DNA from 4 places in the Ensifer sp. ENS09 genome. Region 3 is predicted to be linked to each of the others. Evidence: riboswitches for the same ligand, from Rfam matches in the RefSeq annotation. Region 3 holds a riboswitch; each other region holds the start of a gene.

Region 1 (4,206 bases), 240 kb from region 3:
GCGCAGCTTCTCGTCCAGCGTCTTCCAGCCGGAAACGCCGGTATAGCCGACCATGCGATCCTGCAGCCTCAGCGCCAGCATCATCTCCACCAGGTTGACGTCGTTGGCGATCGCGCGCTGCGGCGCCGCGTCGAAGGTCACCTCGCGGTTGCAGCTCTTGACCGTGACCGGATAGGCGAGCGCCGGCGTGGCGGCGGCCAGCACGAAAAGAAGGGAAAATGGGGCAATATTGATCTTCATGAAATAGATCCCTGTCGAGGAAGTGAAAAGGAAAATCGGGCGCCGCCGCCGGCGGCATTGTGAACGGTGGCAGTGACGCCGAAGGCGGCCGAAAGTTCGCCGGGGCTGAGCACCTCTTCGGGCGTGCCGAAGGCCGTCAGCCGCCCGGCAGTCAGGATCGCGACGTCGGTCGCAAACTCGGCGGCGAGATTGATGTCGTGCAGCGTCGAGACGATCGTCAGCTTCAGCGTCTGCAGCAACTCGAGGATTTCGAGCTGGTGACGGATGTCGAGATGGTTGGTCGGCTCGTCGAGGATGATGATGCGCGGCTCCTGCGCCAGCGCGCGGGCGATCAGCACCCGCTGCTTCTCACCGCCCGAAAGCGTCGAGAACTGGCGACCGGCAAGATGCGCGAGATCGAGATGCGCCAGCGCATGCTGTACCCGATCGCGGTCGAAATCGCTCCAGCCGCTCAAGCCTTCCCGCCGCGGAATGCGCCCCATCATCACGACGTCGCGCACGCTGAAGGGAAAGTCGCCGGGCATTTCCTGAAGGACGACGGCGATCGTCCTTGCTGCCTCGCGCGCCGAGATCGACCAGAGATCGATGCCATCGACCGAAACACGGCCGGAGTTCGGCTGCACCGCCCGGTAGAGGCAGCGCAGGAGCGAGGTCTTGCCGGCACCGTTCGGCCCGAGGATCGCAAGCCGGCTGCCCGCCGCGATCGAAAAGCCGATGTCCTTGACCAGCGTCAGCCCCGCGCGCGGCCCCCAGTGGAGGCCCTCGACCTTGAGTGCCGCTCCCGTCGCCGTACAGCTCATGGGTTGATCCCTCCCCGCGCCCTCATTGGAAGTGCCCGCCGAGGTCTTCGGAAACGAGCATCGCTGCGGGGATGCGGGCAAGCGTCTTGCCTTTCAACCCGCGTGGCCGCTCGGCCGCCCGCGTCATGCCATCGCCACGCTCGGCATAGGTTGTGGCAAAGCGTACGAGATCGTCGATGTCTTCGTCCGGCGAGACGTCGCCGAAGAGATAGGTTGCCTTCCCCGTCGCCTGGAAGGCGATGGTGCAGGGCCGCGTGCAGGCCGCCATGCACACCGTGCCGGCAATCGAGAAGTCACGATCGAGCGGCGCGCCGAGTGCGGCAATGCTGCCGTTCAGCCGCTTGATCAGCTCGGCACCGGGCGCGCAGGGGCCACCGGTGAAGCGGCAATCGGTGCAGACCGTTATCTTGTGCTGTCGGAAATTCGGCTCAGCCATTCCTGCCCTCCGCCGGACTGACGGCAAGAGATGGCGAAACGGCAGAAGGACGGATAGCCGTCGTGCGAAAGCCAGTTCTTTTCCATCGGAACACCCCGTCCGTTGTGGTTGATCGGTTCGATGGCAGGTCTCCTGGCTCGCGGGTCGTGGCGCATCCACGTCTTCCCGGCTGATCGCCAGTGACATGGTGTGAATGCGCTTTCCGCTCACAGTTGCGGGGGCAGCCACGGTTTCGGCCCCATCAGGGTCGTCCGTTCCGTGTTCCCTTTTCAGCCGCCTCCGCATTGTCGCGGACGCAGCACCATCACCGCCTTCCTCGCATGAATCGGCGGGGGAGACAACCGCACGGCACAGGCGGGAAGGATCTATCAACATGCGGCGTATCGTCATGCGCAATTCGTTATTAAATAACATTACATCATGCAAGCCGAAAATTGAGCGTCGGACACGATCCGACGCTCCACGGCCGGAATCCGCCTTGCGGCCGACAGGCGGCCGTGCCGCCTCAGAACTCCGGCGGAAAGAGCTCGGCCGTCAGCGTCACCGCCACCGCGGCGTTGCCCGGCAGGTTGCGCACGCCGCAGACGGAGCGGATATGGCCGGCCCTTTCGCCAAAGGCGGCAGCCAGAAACTCGGAGGCGCCGTCGAGCACCTTCGGATGATCGAGGAAATCCTCGGTGCAGGCGACATGCCCCTCCAGCCGGACGATCTGGCGAATGCGCTCGAAACGGCCGAGATGTTCGTGGATCTGCGCCAGCGCGTTGAGCACCGCCAGCTCGGCCGCCTTGCGCCCCTCGTCGATCGTCACGTCGCGCCCGAGCAGCCCCGTATGCACGAAGCGCCCGTCGAGCAGCGGCCCCTGCATCGAGACATGAAGCATCTCGCCCGCCTCGATCACCGCGCGATAAGCGCCGAGCGGCTTCGGCGGCGTTGGAAGCTGAACGCCAAGCGCCCCCAGCCTACGGATAACCTCATCCATCATTGCTCCCCCTCCTCGTCACCTTACGAACCGGCCGCGCTTGCGGAGACGATGCCGCGTTTCATCTCGACCCTTCGAAGTTCTGTCGCCCCTATCGCAAGCAGAAAGGCCCATCATTCCTTGCGCCTCCAGCCGTATGTTCAAGCATAGCCAAGAGAAAACGCCTCATGCCTCACGTTGCGAGATAACATTACGAATTACAACACCAGAGTTGAAGTTCCGGCGCGATCCGGCCGCGCGCATCCGTCTTTCGATCGCAGGCGGCGGACGCATCGCGGCGCCTGCGAGTGCGCACCCCAAGTAAAACCGCTGAAATGTAACATACGTTACGCTCACGTAACCCTATGCCGGTTGAGAATTTCGACGACCGAGGCAACAATTGCCGGAATTAAGATTGGGCATCGACGAGATCCGAAAACAAGCTCAACTTAGCCGCGCAGATCCCGAAATGAAGTGATGGCAACTCAACTTTCTGAAGGGAATAGCAGCAGTGAACCCCATCGATTTTTTCGTCGACACGCTTCGGACCTATCCACCCGTCGCCGTCTTCCTCGCCCTCGGCATCGGCTTCCTCATCGGTCCGATCAAGGTCGCGGGGTTCAACCTTGGAAATGTCACCGCCACGCTGCTTGCGGGCGTTCTCATCGGGCAGCTGGGCATCCAGGTTTCCGGTGACCTGAAATCAACGCTGTTCCTGATCTTCCTCTTCGCCGTAGGCTACGGCGTAGGCCCGCAATTCGTGCGGGGCCTAAGCACCGACGGGCCGAAACAGATCGCCTTTGCGCTCTCGGTCCTCGTGCTCTGCCTCATCGTTCCCTATCTCTGCGCGCTAATCGCCGGGCTTCCGCTCGGCTACGGCGCCGGCATGTATGCCGGTTCGCAGACGATTTCGGCGGCTATCGGCGTCGCCACGGACCAGATCAACTCGCTGGGGCTGACACCGGAACAGGCCAAGACCTTCTCCGACCAGATCCCGATCGCCTACGCGGTCACGTATATCTGGGGCACGATCGGCTCGGCGATCATCCTCGCCCAACTCGGTCCGAAGCTTCTCGGCATCGACCTTCCGGCGGCCTGCCGGGAATACGAGGCCAAGCTCGGCGGCGGCACATCCAGCGCCGAGCCCGGCATCACCAGCGCCTACCACGACTTCGGTCTTCGGGCCTACCGGATCGATGCGGCAAGCGGCCTGACCGGGACGCCGGTCAAGAACCTGCTTCCCGGCATCCGCGTCTATGTCGAGCGGGTCCGGCGCGGCAGCGAGATCATCGAAGCGGACGGCAACACCGTACTGCAGCCCGGCGACGTCGTCGCCTTCTCCGGCCGGCGTGCCCTGCTCGTCGAGAATCTCGATTCGAAGCTTGTCGAGGTCGAGGACAAGGAACTGCTGAATGCCGAAGCCGAAGTCCTCGATGTCTACGTGACCAGCAAGGCGCTCGCCGGCAAGACGCTTGCGGAAGTCAGCACCATGGACTGGGCGCGTGGCGTCTATGCCCGCAAGATCATCCGCTCGCTGGTCGAGATCCCGGTCTTGCCCGGGACCACCGTCGAGCGCGGCGACATCGTTACCATCGGCGGGGCCAAGCAGCATGTCGAAGCCGCGATCAAGGCGCTCGGTTTTGCCGACCGTCCCGTCGAGACGACCGATATCGCCTTCCTCGGCTGGGGGCTCTTCATCGGCGCGATGATCGGGGCGCTTACGATCACGATCGGCGGAATCCCGATCGGCCTTTCGACTTCCGGCGGCGCGC
Region 2 (4,206 bases), 170 kb from region 3:
CAAAGTCGCCGCCAAGGCGGCCTGGCGTTGTGAGTTACGTGTAAGTTGCATTTGACAGGTAACGGACCGGTTGCGTACTCGTTACTAACTATTCGGATTACGAAGGTAACGCAAGAATGGTCGGTGAGAGCTATGCTGCGGTGCTGCGCGGGGATGGTGTCGTCCGTCTCGTGATCGCGACATCGATAAGTCGAATGACCACGTCGATGCTGAGCCTATCCCTTCTGATCGCGGTGTCGAAAAGCACGGGCTCAGTCGTGGATGCGGGCGCGGTCCTGTTCGCGCACGCCGTTGCCTTGGCCTTGATCGCCCCCGCTGCCGGCCGCCTCGTCGATCGTTTCGGTTCGCGGCGAACTCTTTTTGTGTTCGTCGGGTTTCATACCCTGTCCTATGTGGCGGTGGTCTTCGCGCTCGTCCATCAGTTGTCGGCCGCCTATCTTCTCTTGGCTGCCGCGGCCCTGGGTGCGACGACGCCGCCATCGGGGTCCGTCGTCCGGGCCAGTTGGCCGCATCTCGTGCCCGAGAGCAATCTATCGAGTGCCTATGCGCTCGATACAGTCATCAACTCGAGCACCTTCATACTCGGGCCCATCCTGGTCGGTGCCTTGCTCTATGTGATGCCGCCAAACATGATCGTGGGGTCGTGCGCTGTCGCAAAGGTCGTTGGCGACATGCTGATCGCCAACAGTCCCATGGCATGGAAGGCCACCGAGCGCCGTCCGCGAAAGCTGTTTTCCGTCCTGGCGAACGCTCCGCTGGCGCTGCTTTTGGCGATCGTCGCCCTCGACACCTTTACGATTGGTGCCATGCAGATTGGCGCGGTGGCGAGCGTCACGGCCACCCTGGCAGGTGTTCTTCTCGGTGGATTTGCCGCCGGCGAGGTTTTCGGCGGCATTTTCTATGGCGCGCTGCGCGCGCAACCTTCAGTGAAGCGCGGCATGATTGCCTTTCACCTGGTGACGGCCTGCTTTTTCATCTTGATGAGCATGACCTCAGACCCTTGGCTTCTGTTGCTGCTCTATCTCGGTGCCGGGGTTTTCAGCGGAGCCCGGGATGCGCTCGGCCAGCTCGCTGTCGGGCTGAGTGCCCGACCGGAGGATCGAACCGAGGCGTTTGGCTGGCTTACCAGCTTTATGTGGGCCGGCTACGGGCTCGGCACGCTTTTGTCCGGAAACCTCGGTGAAGGCTGGGGGGCGAGCGCCATTTATCTGGCCGCAGCCGCAGTCTCGACGACAGCGGTGATCGCGACGTGCTGGCTGAAGATCGTCAACCCTCAACCGAAAGAGTAGCGCTCCCGGGGGTCGATTACCGCACGGTCCACAGAACCATGCGGTCGAACGCGCGATCGCCGAACCATTTGCGGATATTGATCATCATGCTGGCGAATTTGCCTCGGAACAGAGGTGCGCCAGAGCTTGAGGGCGCATTGGCGCATTCTGGTAGCGATTTGGCACAAAATGAGAGTGTAAGGGCTCGAGCCACGGGTGGAAGGCAGGCGGATGCGCGACCGTTCTTCGCGGGCCGCGGCCGTCCGTTCGCGGCTCGACAAATCGTCGCGTGGCGCAACTCGGCCGGGGAGGCGTCGCATGCGTCGATTGACTTTGCGCGGTCCGGTTCCTAATCATCGGCTGTTGGATGGTTCCTCCGCGTCGTGGCGACACGGGGGAAAAATTGGGAATGTGACGGATGGACCCAAATCGGGCATCCTTATCGCAGCCGACCCCGCGACTGTAGAACGGTCAGGGTTCGCCATCGGGTTTGGTGCCGGGCTGTCGGCCGGTTGCATGGGCAGCCGGGGCAGATCGGGGATCAAGCCGGAAAAGCCACTGGCGTGGCATCGTGATCAGCCGGGTTGGACGCCTCTTCTTCTACGAATCGTCCGCCTTTCACGAAGCCGCCCGCAGCGCCCGCGCGTCGGAGATGACGTGCAAAAGGTTCGCTGTCGGAAAAACGCCGGGAAGGTGAGGCGGGCCGTTCGGGTCCTGACATCGGAACCTTGCCCTTTAAGGGCGAGGCGATGTTTGGCCCCGTGACGCCGTGAGCCAGGAGACCTGCCATCCGGCATGGGCATTCCGCCCGAGGAGACGTTTGTCTCCAACGCCATCACGGAGGTTGTTTTGGCTCGCAGATGTTTTCAAGAACGCGCCCTTGGCGCGCCCGACGGCCGTTGCCGCATGCCGCTGATCTCGGCGTGTTGAGGCGGCGACGATGAGCAGTCTCAGCGCCGGCCCCGTGCTGGTCCTCGGCGGCGCCCGTTCCGGCAAGTCCGGCTTTTCCGAGCGGCTGGTCGAAGCGTCCGGCCTCACCCGACATTATGTCGCCACGGGACGCGCCTGGGACGACGAAATGCGCGCGCGCATCGACCACCACCGGATAAGCCGCGGCGAAGGCTGGACGACGCATGAGGAGCCGGTCGATCTCGTCGGCGTGCTCAGCCGCATCGACGATCGGGCCAACGTGGTCCTGATCGACTGCCTGACGCTGTGGGTCACCAATCTCATGCTCGAAGAGCGCGACATCGCGGCGGAGTTTGCCGCGCTTGCCGCGTATCTGCCCGATGCGCAGGCGCGTCTCGTATTCGTTTCCAACGAAGTCGGCCTCGGCATCGTGCCCGAGAACCGCATGGCCCGCGAATTCCGCGACCATGCCGGCCGGCTTCACCAGATCGTTGCGGAGAAATCCGCTGAAGTTTACTTTGTCGCGGCCGGTTTGCCGCTGAAAATGAAGGGTTGAAAAATGACCACTGCGAGAGCCAACCAGGGCAAGATCCCGGCGACCGTCATCACCGGCTTCCTTGGCGCCGGCAAGACCACGATGATCCGCAACCTGCTGCAGAATGCCGACGGCAAGCGCATCGCGCTGATCATCAACGAGTTCGGCGATCTCGGCGTCGATGGCGACGTGCTCAAGGGCTGCGGTGCGGAGGCCTGCACCGAGGACGATATCATCGAGCTCACCAATGGCTGCATCTGCTGCACGGTTGCTGACGATTTCATCCCGACCATGACCAAGCTGCTCGAGCGCGAAAACCGTCCCGATCACATCATCATCGAAACCTCGGGTCTCGCTTTGCCGCAGCCGTTGATCGCGGCCTTCAACTGGCCGGATATCCGCAGCGAAGTGACCGTCGATGGCGTTGTCACCGTGGTCGACAGCGCGGCCGTTGCCGCCGGCCGCTTTGCCGACGACCACGACAAGGTCGATGCGCTGCGCGTCGAGGACGACAATCTCGACCATGAAAGCCCGATCGAGGAACTGTTTGAGGACCAACTGACCGCTGCCGACCTCATCGTTCTCAACAAGACCGACCTCATCGACGCCTCCGGCCTCAAGGCCGTGCGCGACGAGGTCTCTTCGCGCACCAGCCGCAAGCCTGCGATGATTGAGGCGAAGAACGGCGAAGTTGCCGCTGCCATCCTGCTCGGCCTCGGCGTCGGCACGGAAAGCGATATCGCCAACCGCAAGTCGCACCACGAGATGGAGCACGAGGCGGGCGAGGAGCACGATCACGACGAATTCGACAGCTTTGTCGTCGAGCTCGGCGCGATCGCCGATCCCTCGGCCTTCATCGATCGCCTGAAGGGCGTGATCGCAGAGCATGACGTGCTGCGCCTCAAGGGCTTTGCCGACGTACCCGGAAAGCCTATGCGCCTCCTGATCCAGGCGGTCGGCGCCCGCGTCGACCAGTATTATGATCGTGCCTGGGCTGCCGGCGAAAAGCGCGGCACGCGGCTCGTCGTCATCGGCCTGCACGACATGGACGAGGCGGCGGTGCGCGCTGCGATCACCGCACTGGTCTAGATCGTTCCTTGAGTGAAATGATCTAACACATTGAAATGATGCAGTTTCGGGCGGAGGCAGCTTTCAGCGTTTCCGTCCGGGATTGCCCGAACGGACAAGACGAATGCATCTGCTTCTCGCCCAGAAAGGAACGATCGCCGACGGCAACGAAGCGATCGACCTTGGGCAAACGCCGGCCGATATCCTGTTCCTGTCTGCCGCCGACACCGAGCTCTCCTCGATCGCCGCAGCCCATGGTCGTCGCGACGGCGGCTTGAGCCTGCGCATCGCCAGCCTCATGAGCCTGATGCACCCGATGTCGGTCGATACCTATGTCGAGCGCACGGCGCGCCATGCCAAGCTGATCGTCGTCCGGCCGCTCGGTGGCGCCAGCTATTTCCGCTATCTGCTCGAAGCCCTGCATGC
Region 3 (4,206 bases):
ATGTGCGGCGTCGGTGAGCTTGGCCTTGCTTCCGGCATCAGCCATATCGTCACAGTCACGGACGTGTTCCTCGAGCGCATGTTCCGCCGCATGGGATGCCCGGGCGAGCGCATCGCCGAACCGCATCGCATCGGCTCGGTCTTCGCGGTTGCCGTTGCATGGGAAGTGACCCCGGATCTGCTTTCACGGATGAAAGCGGTCGCTGCGATCGAAGGCACCGTTCTCGACCGCCCGATGTCGCTGGAAACCGCCCGCGCCGCGTAAGCGCGTCCGTCGATCGGCACTGTTAACGCAAACCGTCGCTTGTCGTTGCACGATCACCGACAAGCTCTATGATGGAAGGCGAAACAGGAATGCCGCTGGCAGCCACCCGCAGAAGTTGGCGCCGACCTGGCAACAGGAAGAGACTTACGCCCCGTGTTCACGCGCCTGAAACACGTCGCTGCGGCCCTTGTGCCTTTGGTTCTGATCGGTGCCGGTCCGTCACTGGCATCGACGGCCTGCGACCGACTGAACGCCCGGCTCGCGCAACTGCCTGACTACGTCGCCAGCAATGCCGATGCGCGCGACTATGCAAGCGCAATCTCACGGCAGAACATCGAACTGCGGCGGGCGAAGAACGACCGCCGCCGCGCCGGTTGCGGTGGCGGCAACGCCACCGGCTACGACGGCGGCGACCCCGACACCTGCGGCGGGCTCAACGGTCTTATTGCCGAGATGGAAGACAATCTGCGCATGCTGAAATCCGAGCGCGAGCAGATCGTCGCCGGCGGCAGCGACGACAGCCGGCGCCGCATCCTCGCAGCACTTGAGATCAACGGTTGCTATGGCGACCGCGAGGAGTTCGCAAGCGTCGAACAGGACGTGCCGGAAAGCCACCGCAACATCGTTGCCGACCTGCCGCCGGACGACGCCTACGGCCCGATGCTCGGACACGACGAAGACGGCTACGCGCCGCAGGAGCGCTACTATAGCGGCACGCTCAGGACCATGTGCGTGCGCACCTGCGACGGCGCCTTCTTCCCGATCTCTTCGGATGCGACGCCGGCCGATTTCCCACGCGATGAACAGGCCTGCCGGGCCCGCTGCCCTGGGGCTGAGACGGAGCTCTATTTCCACGACCTCAACACGGAAGAGAGCGACAAGATGGTCTCGGCCGTGACCGGCCGTCCCTATACCGAAATGCCCAACGCCTTTGCCTATCGCACCCGCGCCGTCGGCAAGCCCGGCCAGTGCGGCTGCCAGATACCGCAGACCGCCGCAACCACGCCGAAGACGACAGGAACGAAGATCGGCGACGACCAGTCGTCGATCATCGTCATCGAGACGAAGAAGCCGGAAGCGGCGGGCGAGACCGCCAAGGTGCCGGCCGAAGAGCGGCCCTATGATCCGTCGAAGAACAAGGTGCGCGTCGTCGGCCCCACCTACCTGCCGCAGGAAGAAACTGCGATCGACCTCAAGCACCCGAAGGGACCGGCCTATCAGCCGGTCCAGAATTGATCGGGCGAGGCCTTACGCCTTCTCCTTGCTGCATCCCCATCCTTCTTCGAAAACCAGGTCCTCGAGCGGAAGGCGCTGGCGCCAGCCCTTCACGGCGAGTTCCGGCTGCTGATAGAGGCGGTCGACATAGCCGAGGCAGAGCCAGGCGACGATCTCGATATGGTCGGGGATGCCGAGGATCGCCTTGATCTCGGCCTCGTGGAAGATGCTGACCCAGCCGACACCCACCCCTTCGGCGCGCGCCGCAAGCCAGAGGTTCTGCACGGCGCAGACGGTGGAATAGACGTCCATCTGCGGATTGTGGGTACGCCCGAGCACGACAGTGCCGCCGCGCGTGCGGTCGCAGGTGACGCAGATGCTAAGCGGCGCCTTGCGAATGCCTTCGAGCTTCAACGCGCGATACTTTCCCTGCTGTTCCGCCTCGAACATCAACGCGGCCTCGTCATTGGCGCGGCGAAACGCCTGCCAGACCCGCTCGCGCGTTTCTTCCGCCCGCACCAGCACGAAGTTCCAGGGTTGCATGAAGCCCACGGACGGGGCGCTGTGTGCCGCGGCCAGCAGGCGTCTGATCAGATCATCCGACAATGGCTCGGGCAGGAATTCATCGCGCACGTCACGACGTGTCTCGATGGCACGGTAGACGGCCTCCCGCTCTTGCAGCGAAAAGGCACCGGCAGCCGCAAGGCCGCCCTTCGGTTCAGTCAGCATCGTTCGATCCCCAACAATGCGAAAACCTCCCGCCGTCCACGCGGGGTTCGGTCTATCTCGCCAGGCCGGTCTTCTGACTTCGGTTCAACCGATCGCCTCACCTTCCCAGATCGATTGAAGATCCAGTGGCAAAACCTTGAATCAATTCAAGGCTCTTTTAGACGCGATCGTCCCCTTCACAGCGTTGGGCACGTTCCGGAATATCGACCGGATTCCCGATTCTCCCGCTTTCGCGGGCACCTGACCACGGCACTAAGTGCACAGGGAATTGAGAAAGACAAGCGGCGCCAACCCGGCGAAACCGGACGCGCCGCTCTCCACCTGCTTCTTTCTGCCTCGCCTCAGAGCGGAGCGACCGGATGCGGCGAGCCGTCGTAGGCGCCCCAGATCGACTGGTCGAAGCAGATCACCGATCCGGTCATCAGCCCGGATTCGGCCGACGACAGGTATGCGCAGGCACGCGCCACCTCGGCCGGATCGACGAGCCGGCCGAAAGGCTGGCTGGCCGCCGCCTTTTCGAGCCAATCGGCAGCCGCACCGTGAAACTCGCGCTGTATGCGGTCTTCGCCTTCGGACGCCATCCAGCCGATATTCAGCCCGTTGACGCGGATGCGGTTGCGCAGCAGCGCATAGGCCGTGTTCTTGGTTAGCGTTTCGAGCGCGCCTTTCGACGAGCAATAGGCGGCGATGAAAGGCTGGCCGGCCATCGCCGACATCGAGCCGATGTTGACGATCGTGCCTTCGGTCTTCTCGCGCCGCATGACTTTCACCGCTTCCTGCATCAGGAAGAACGGTGCGCGCACGTTGATCGCGAACATGCGGTCGAAGAGTTCGGGCGTGGTATCGAGGATGGTGCCACGGTCGGTGATGGCTGCGGCGTTGACCAACGCATCGACCCGGCCGAATTCGGCGTCGCAAGCGGCGACCACCTTGCGGGCGTCGTCCACCTTCTCCAGATCGGCTTCGACATAGACGACTTTCGCGCCATGTGCCTTGCCGATCTGCTCGGCCTTCGCCCGTCCCTTGGCGGCGTTGCGCCCGCAAATGACGATACCCTTGGTGCCACGCTCGGCGAAAAGGCCAGCAATCGTCGCGCCCAGCCCCTGCGTACCACCGGTGACGATGGCGATCTTGCCCTGTAATTGTCCACTCATCGAATTCCTCCCTCGGAAATGATCGTTTGAAACGGCTGCGGCTCCCGAGCGAAACACGCCGGGAGCCTGTCAAATGGTAGCTCGCGCGTCAGCTCAGCTTGCGCTTCGCCTGCGCCTCAAGCACCGCAAGAAACTCCTCCTCGCCCGTTCCCGCAGTGAGCGCCTCGCGCATCAATTGCGCCTGCGTCTTCGGCGCCAGCCCACCGATTGGCGGGTCTCGGTCGAGATTGGTCGGGAACGAGTAGCCTTCGGCACAGGAGGCGACGGCATTGGCCGCTTCCGCCTGCGACAGCTTGCCGTTTGCCAGCAAGGCCCGCAAGGCCGGATAGAGCGTCGCGCTCATCGTCAGTCGGTCGACGGTTTCCATGGCGCGACCGAAGGCCGAAGACACCTGCAGCAGGTTGGCGACGCGGCGGATATCCCGGGAGCGGTTGGTGCCGGCGGCATGGAAGAGCGCTGGGTTGAAGAAGACAACGTCACCCTTTTCGAGCGGGAGCTGCACGTGGTTTGCGTCGAAATAGGCGCGGAACTCCGGCCGGTTGAGTGCCAGATAGCCCGGCACATAGGTCTGGCTATAGGGGAGGAATAGCGTCGGCCCGCTTTCGAGCGGCATGTCGCAATGGGCAACCGCGCCCTGCAGCGTCAGCACCGGCGAAAGCTTGTGGACATGCGCCGGATACTGCTCGATCACGGCCGCGGTCTGGAAGCCGAGGTGATAGTCCCGGTGCGCCGATTGCGCAGCACCGCCCGGGTTGACCCGGTTGACCTGCGCCGTCATCTGGTAGTTCGGCCCGAGCCAGGCCTCGCTGACGAGCGCGATGACGGCGTTGCTGTAATAGGCGGC
Region 4 (4,206 bases), on a different contig from region 3:
GCTCTCGAACTGGATCTCGGCGATGATCTGGAAGAAGTCGCGCGCCTTGATCTTGCGCTTGCGGATGCGGGCGTCCTCCACCATCTCGCGATATTTCTCCGTCACCGAGATTTCGGTGAGCGGCACGCCATAGACCTGCTCCACATCATACGGCGAGAACAGGTACATGTCCTCGTTGTTGCGGGCGAGCTCGAAGGTGATGTCGGGAATGACGACGCCGAGCGACAGCGTCTTGATGCGTATCTTCTCGTCGGCGTTCTCACGCTTGGTGTCGAGGAAGCGCATGATGTCAGGGTGGTGGGCATGGAGATAGACCGCGCCCGCGCCCTGGCGCGCACCGAGCTGGTTGGCATAGGAGAACGAGTCTTCCAGCAACTTCATGACCGGGATGACCCCGGAGGATTGGTTCTCGATCTGCTTGATCGGCGCGCCCATTTCGCGGATGTTGGTGAGCGACAGCGCCACGCCGCCGCCGCGTTTGGAAAGCTGCAGCGCCGAATTGATGGCGCGGCCGATGCTCTCCATGTTGTCCTCGATCCTCAGCAGAAAGCAGGAGACGAGCTCGCCACGGCTTTTCTTGCCGGCATTGAGGAAGGTCGGCGTCGCCGGCTGGAAGCGGCCGGAAATGATCTCGTCGACGAGATCGCGGGCAAGCGCCTCGTTGCCGCGCGCCAAGGCCATCGCCACCATGCAGACGCGGTCTTCGTAGCGTTCCAGGTAGCGCTTTCCGTCGAAGGTTTTGAGCGTATAGGACGTGTAATATTTGAAGGCGCCGAGGAAGGTCGGGAAACGGAACTTCTTCGAATAGGCGTGGTCGTAGAGATCGCGCACGAAGTTGAACGAATACTGGTCCAGCACGTCCTGCTCGTAGTAGCCCTCGGTCACCAGATAATCGAGCTTTTCCCGCAGGTTATGGAAGAAGACCGTGTTCTGGTTGACGTGCTGGAGGAAGTATTGCTTCGCCGCCTGCCGGTCCTTGTCGAGCTGGATCTTCCCCTCCTCGTCGTAGAGGTTCAGCATCGCATTCAGCGCGTGGTAATCCAGCGCCGCTTCCGTCGCCTTCAGGGGGCGTTCGAGTGTTGTGACGTCCAAAATCGTTCCATCCCGTTTTTGACATTGGCGACGTCCTCGTCGGTTCCGAGCAGCTCGAACCGGTAGAGGTAGGGCACCCGGCACTTGTCCGAGATCACGTCGCCGGCGATCCCGTAGGTCGCGCCGAAATTGCTGTTGCCCGCTGCGATCACGCCGCGGATGTGAGAGCGGTTGCCCGCGTCGTTCAGGAAGCGGATCACCTGTTTCGGCACGGCACCTCGGCCATCGTCGCCGCAATAGGTTGGTACGACGAGCACATAGGGCTCCGAAACCGTAAGTGCATCCTTACTTTCTTTGAGCGGTATGCGGGCCGCGCGAAGGCCGAGTTTCTCGACGAAGCGATGGGTGTTTTCCGAGCGGCTGGAAAAATAGACGATCAGCCCCATCGCTTCTCTCCCTCAGGAAAGCGCGCTGATCATGTCCGGGCGGAACCCCGCCCAATGCCGCTCGCCGGCGACGACCACGGGAACCTGCCGATAGCCGAGACCCTGCACGAGCGCGAAACCATCGGAATCCTCGGAGATATCGACGATGCGATAATCGATGCCCTGGCGGTCAAGCGCGCGGGTGGTGGCGGTGCATTGGACGCAGGCGGGTTTGCTGTAGACGGTGATCGACATGGGTTCCTCGTGAGGGTCTGGCAAATGGGCGCAAAAAATCGGCGGCTCGCGCGAACGCGAACCGTGGGCTTGACGATAGGGTACGAAACATCGCTCCCCGATCGCCTCGACCGGAGTGGATGTCGGCAAGCTGGCCCAAAATCGACTAGGCAGCCGGGCCGGCTCGTTCTGGTCGGGCGCTCTGGAATTTCCGCGGGTGCGGGCTCTCAGGACGCGGCCTTTCGATCAGGCGCGCAACAATGCGCACCCGTCCGCAGAAGGTGGATCTGAACTGGAAGAAACTGACATGACTTCACCCCGAAGCTTTCGACAGGCTGCCGGGGAGATGTCGAGACGATCGGGCAGGCTCATCCTGCCACGCACTCAACCTCTCCGGACACCCCGCCCGTGGACGTTTGTTGCTCGAGGCAGGTCTCCTGGCTTACGGGTCAAAGATTCCATCCCGACCTTCCCGAGGCCTCATGCCTCAGTGGTCCAATTCCGGACAGTCGCTCGCCGTCTACAGTTGCGGGGGCAGCTACGGCATAGCCTGAGCGGAAACCCGCCGGCGCACCGTATTCCCGTCTTAGCTCCCAATCCTTGCGAATCGGAAGAACCTCGAACACTAGATATAGTAGTTCATCGCAAATCTGCGTCAATAGGTTCTATATGCTGGAGGCGGGGGTGCAGCGGTCTTTTCTTTTTCGGTGTGGATAACGGGGAGTAAATAGCGGCCCGCGATCAATCCTGTGGACCGAGGGCGCCATGCGCGGCGCCCCCGGCTTGCTCAGGCGGCGAAGGCCGCAACCGGGCGGTTGCGGCTGTCGACGGCCACCATCACGAAAGTCCCGGTGACGGTCAGCACGCGCACGCCGCTGAGCAGTTCTTCCGACCAGAGCTCGACCTCTATCGTTGTGGAACTGCGTCCGGTCCGGGTGACCCGCGCCAGCGTGTCGATGATCGTACCGGCGGCGACACGCCGCTTGAAATCGCTACTGCAGGAGGCGAGCACCATCAATTTTCCGGTCAGCCGGGTCGCGACGACGAAGGCCGCCTTCGTCATCTGGGCGAGTGCATCGCCGCCGAAGAGCGCGCCGGCGCTGTTGGTCTGGCCCGGAAAAACGATGTCGGTCATGCCGACGAAATCGGCGGCGGGCGCAGCCGGCGCGGGCTCGGCGAGCGGCGGAAGGTGCCAGTCGGCACCTTTGTCCTGCGGCATCCCAACCATGGTGAACTGTCCGCGTGAGCAAAGATCGCGGCCGCCGGTCGCAAGGTCTTCGGCCACCATCTCGACGTCGACGACCATCGAGAGCCGCCCGACGCGCACCGGGCGGCCAGAGAAACTGACGATCTGGCCGATGCGGGCGGGTGCGCGAAAGTCGATCCGGTCGCAGGAGGCGGTGACGAAGGGAACGCGGCCGTGGCGGGTGGCGACGATGAAGGCGATCCGGTCCATCAGCGCCAATGCGGCACCCCCAAAGAGGGTGCCGTGATGATTGGTGTCGCCGGGAAAGACGATATCGACGAGGGTCTGTGGCACCGGGGTTTCCCCCGACGCCGCTTCCGTGTGGTCCGTCATGCGCGAAGCGCCTTGCGGGGATCATCCGCGAAGGCCAGGCGCAGGGCGCGCGCCGCCGCCACCATGTTGACAAGCGCTGGCCGGGTTTCCTCCCAGCGCCTGGTCTTCAGCCCGCAATCCGGGTTGACCCAGATCTGCGCCGGCGTCAGCCCTTCGGTCGCGCGCTCGATGAGATGCACCATTTCATCCACCGCCGGTACGCGGGGCGAATGGATATCGTAGACGCCCGGGCCGATCTCGTTCGGATAGGCCCTTCCGGTGAACGCGCCGAGCAGTTCCATCTTCGATCGCGACGTCTCGATCGAAATCACGTCGGCATCCATTGCCGCGATCGCCGGCATGATGTCGTTGAACTCCGAGTAGCACATATGGGTGTGGATCTGGGTGGCGTCGCCGACGCCGGCGGCGCTGAGGCGGAAGCACTCCACCGCCCAGTCGAGATAGGCCTTGCGGTCGGCGGCCTTGAGCGGCAGGCCCTCGCGCAGCGCCGGCTCGTCGATCTGGATGATGGCGATGCCCGATGCCTCGAGGTCCCTGACTTCGTCGCTAAGCGCCAGCGCGATCTGCCGGCACACCACCGACCGCGGCAGGTCGTCGCGCACGAAGGACCATTGCAGCATGGTGACCGGACCCGTTAGCATGCCCTTGACCGGTCGATCGGTCAGTGACTGTGCAAAGGCCGCCCATTCGACCGTCATCGGGTTTGGCCGAGAAACGTCGCCGAAGATGATCGGCGGGCGCACGTAGCGCGAACCGTAGCTCTGTACCCAGCCACTTCGGGTAAAGGCGTAGCCCGAGAGCTGCTCGCCGAAATACTGCACCATGTCATTGCGCTCGAACTCGCCATGTACCAGCACGTCGATGCCGATCTCCTCCTGCCAGCGCACCGCCTGCTCGGTCTCCCGGCGCAGATAGGCGGTGTAGTCGACATAGCTG

The links. Region 3 has a riboswitch for cobalamin ahead of bluB (5,6-dimethylbenzimidazole synthase). Riboswitches for the same ligand answer to the same signal wherever they lie in the genome.
Region 1: another riboswitch for cobalamin. It lies ahead of IB267_RS03690 (DUF1636 domain-containing protein); the one in region 3 lies ahead of bluB (5,6-dimethylbenzimidazole synthase).
Region 2: another riboswitch for cobalamin. It lies ahead of cobU (bifunctional adenosylcobinamide kinase/adenosylcobinamide-phosphate guanylyltransferase); the one in region 3 lies ahead of bluB (5,6-dimethylbenzimidazole synthase).
Region 4: another riboswitch for cobalamin. It lies ahead of nrdH (glutaredoxin-like protein NrdH); the one in region 3 lies ahead of bluB (5,6-dimethylbenzimidazole synthase).

The regions. Positions count from the first base shown of each region.
Region 1 is NZ_JACVBP010000001.1:743,543-747,748, forward strand. It holds gene IB267_RS03680 (ABC transporter substrate-binding protein) at 1-240, opposite strand, end outside; gene IB267_RS03685 (ABC transporter ATP-binding protein) at 237-1,040, opposite strand; gene IB267_RS03690 (DUF1636 domain-containing protein) at 1,063-1,476, opposite strand; cobalamin riboswitch at 1,581-1,797, opposite strand; gene IB267_RS03695 (RidA family protein) at 1,982-2,458, opposite strand; gene aspT (aspartate-alanine antiporter) at 2,946-4,206, shown strand, end outside.
Region 2 is NZ_JACVBP010000001.1:670,323-674,528, reverse strand. It holds gene IB267_RS03310 (MFS transporter) at 117-1,289, shown strand; cobalamin riboswitch at 1,620-2,074, shown strand; gene cobU (bifunctional adenosylcobinamide kinase/adenosylcobinamide-phosphate guanylyltransferase) at 2,209-2,733, shown strand; gene cobW (cobalamin biosynthesis protein CobW) at 2,737-3,801, shown strand; gene cobN (cobaltochelatase subunit CobN) at 3,905-4,206, shown strand, end outside.
Region 3 is NZ_JACVBP010000001.1:499,758-503,963, forward strand. It holds gene IB267_RS02485 (acyl-homoserine-lactone synthase) at 1-264, shown strand, start outside; gene IB267_RS02490 (DUF2865 domain-containing protein) at 418-1,500, shown strand; gene bluB (5,6-dimethylbenzimidazole synthase) at 1,513-2,208, opposite strand; cobalamin riboswitch at 2,254-2,467, opposite strand; gene IB267_RS02500 (SDR family oxidoreductase) at 2,550-3,362, opposite strand; gene IB267_RS02505 (phytanoyl-CoA dioxygenase family protein) at 3,451-4,206, opposite strand, start outside.
Region 4 is NZ_JACVBP010000005.1:172,533-176,738, forward strand. It holds gene nrdE (class 1b ribonucleoside-diphosphate reductase subunit alpha) at 1-1,092, opposite strand, end outside; gene nrdI (class Ib ribonucleoside-diphosphate reductase assembly flavoprotein NrdI) at 1,062-1,478, opposite strand; gene nrdH (glutaredoxin-like protein NrdH) at 1,491-1,712, opposite strand; cobalamin riboswitch at 2,101-2,327, opposite strand; gene IB267_RS25405 (acyl-CoA thioesterase) at 2,479-3,270, opposite strand; gene metE (5-methyltetrahydropteroyltriglutamate--homocysteine S-methyltransferase) at 3,267-4,206, opposite strand, start outside.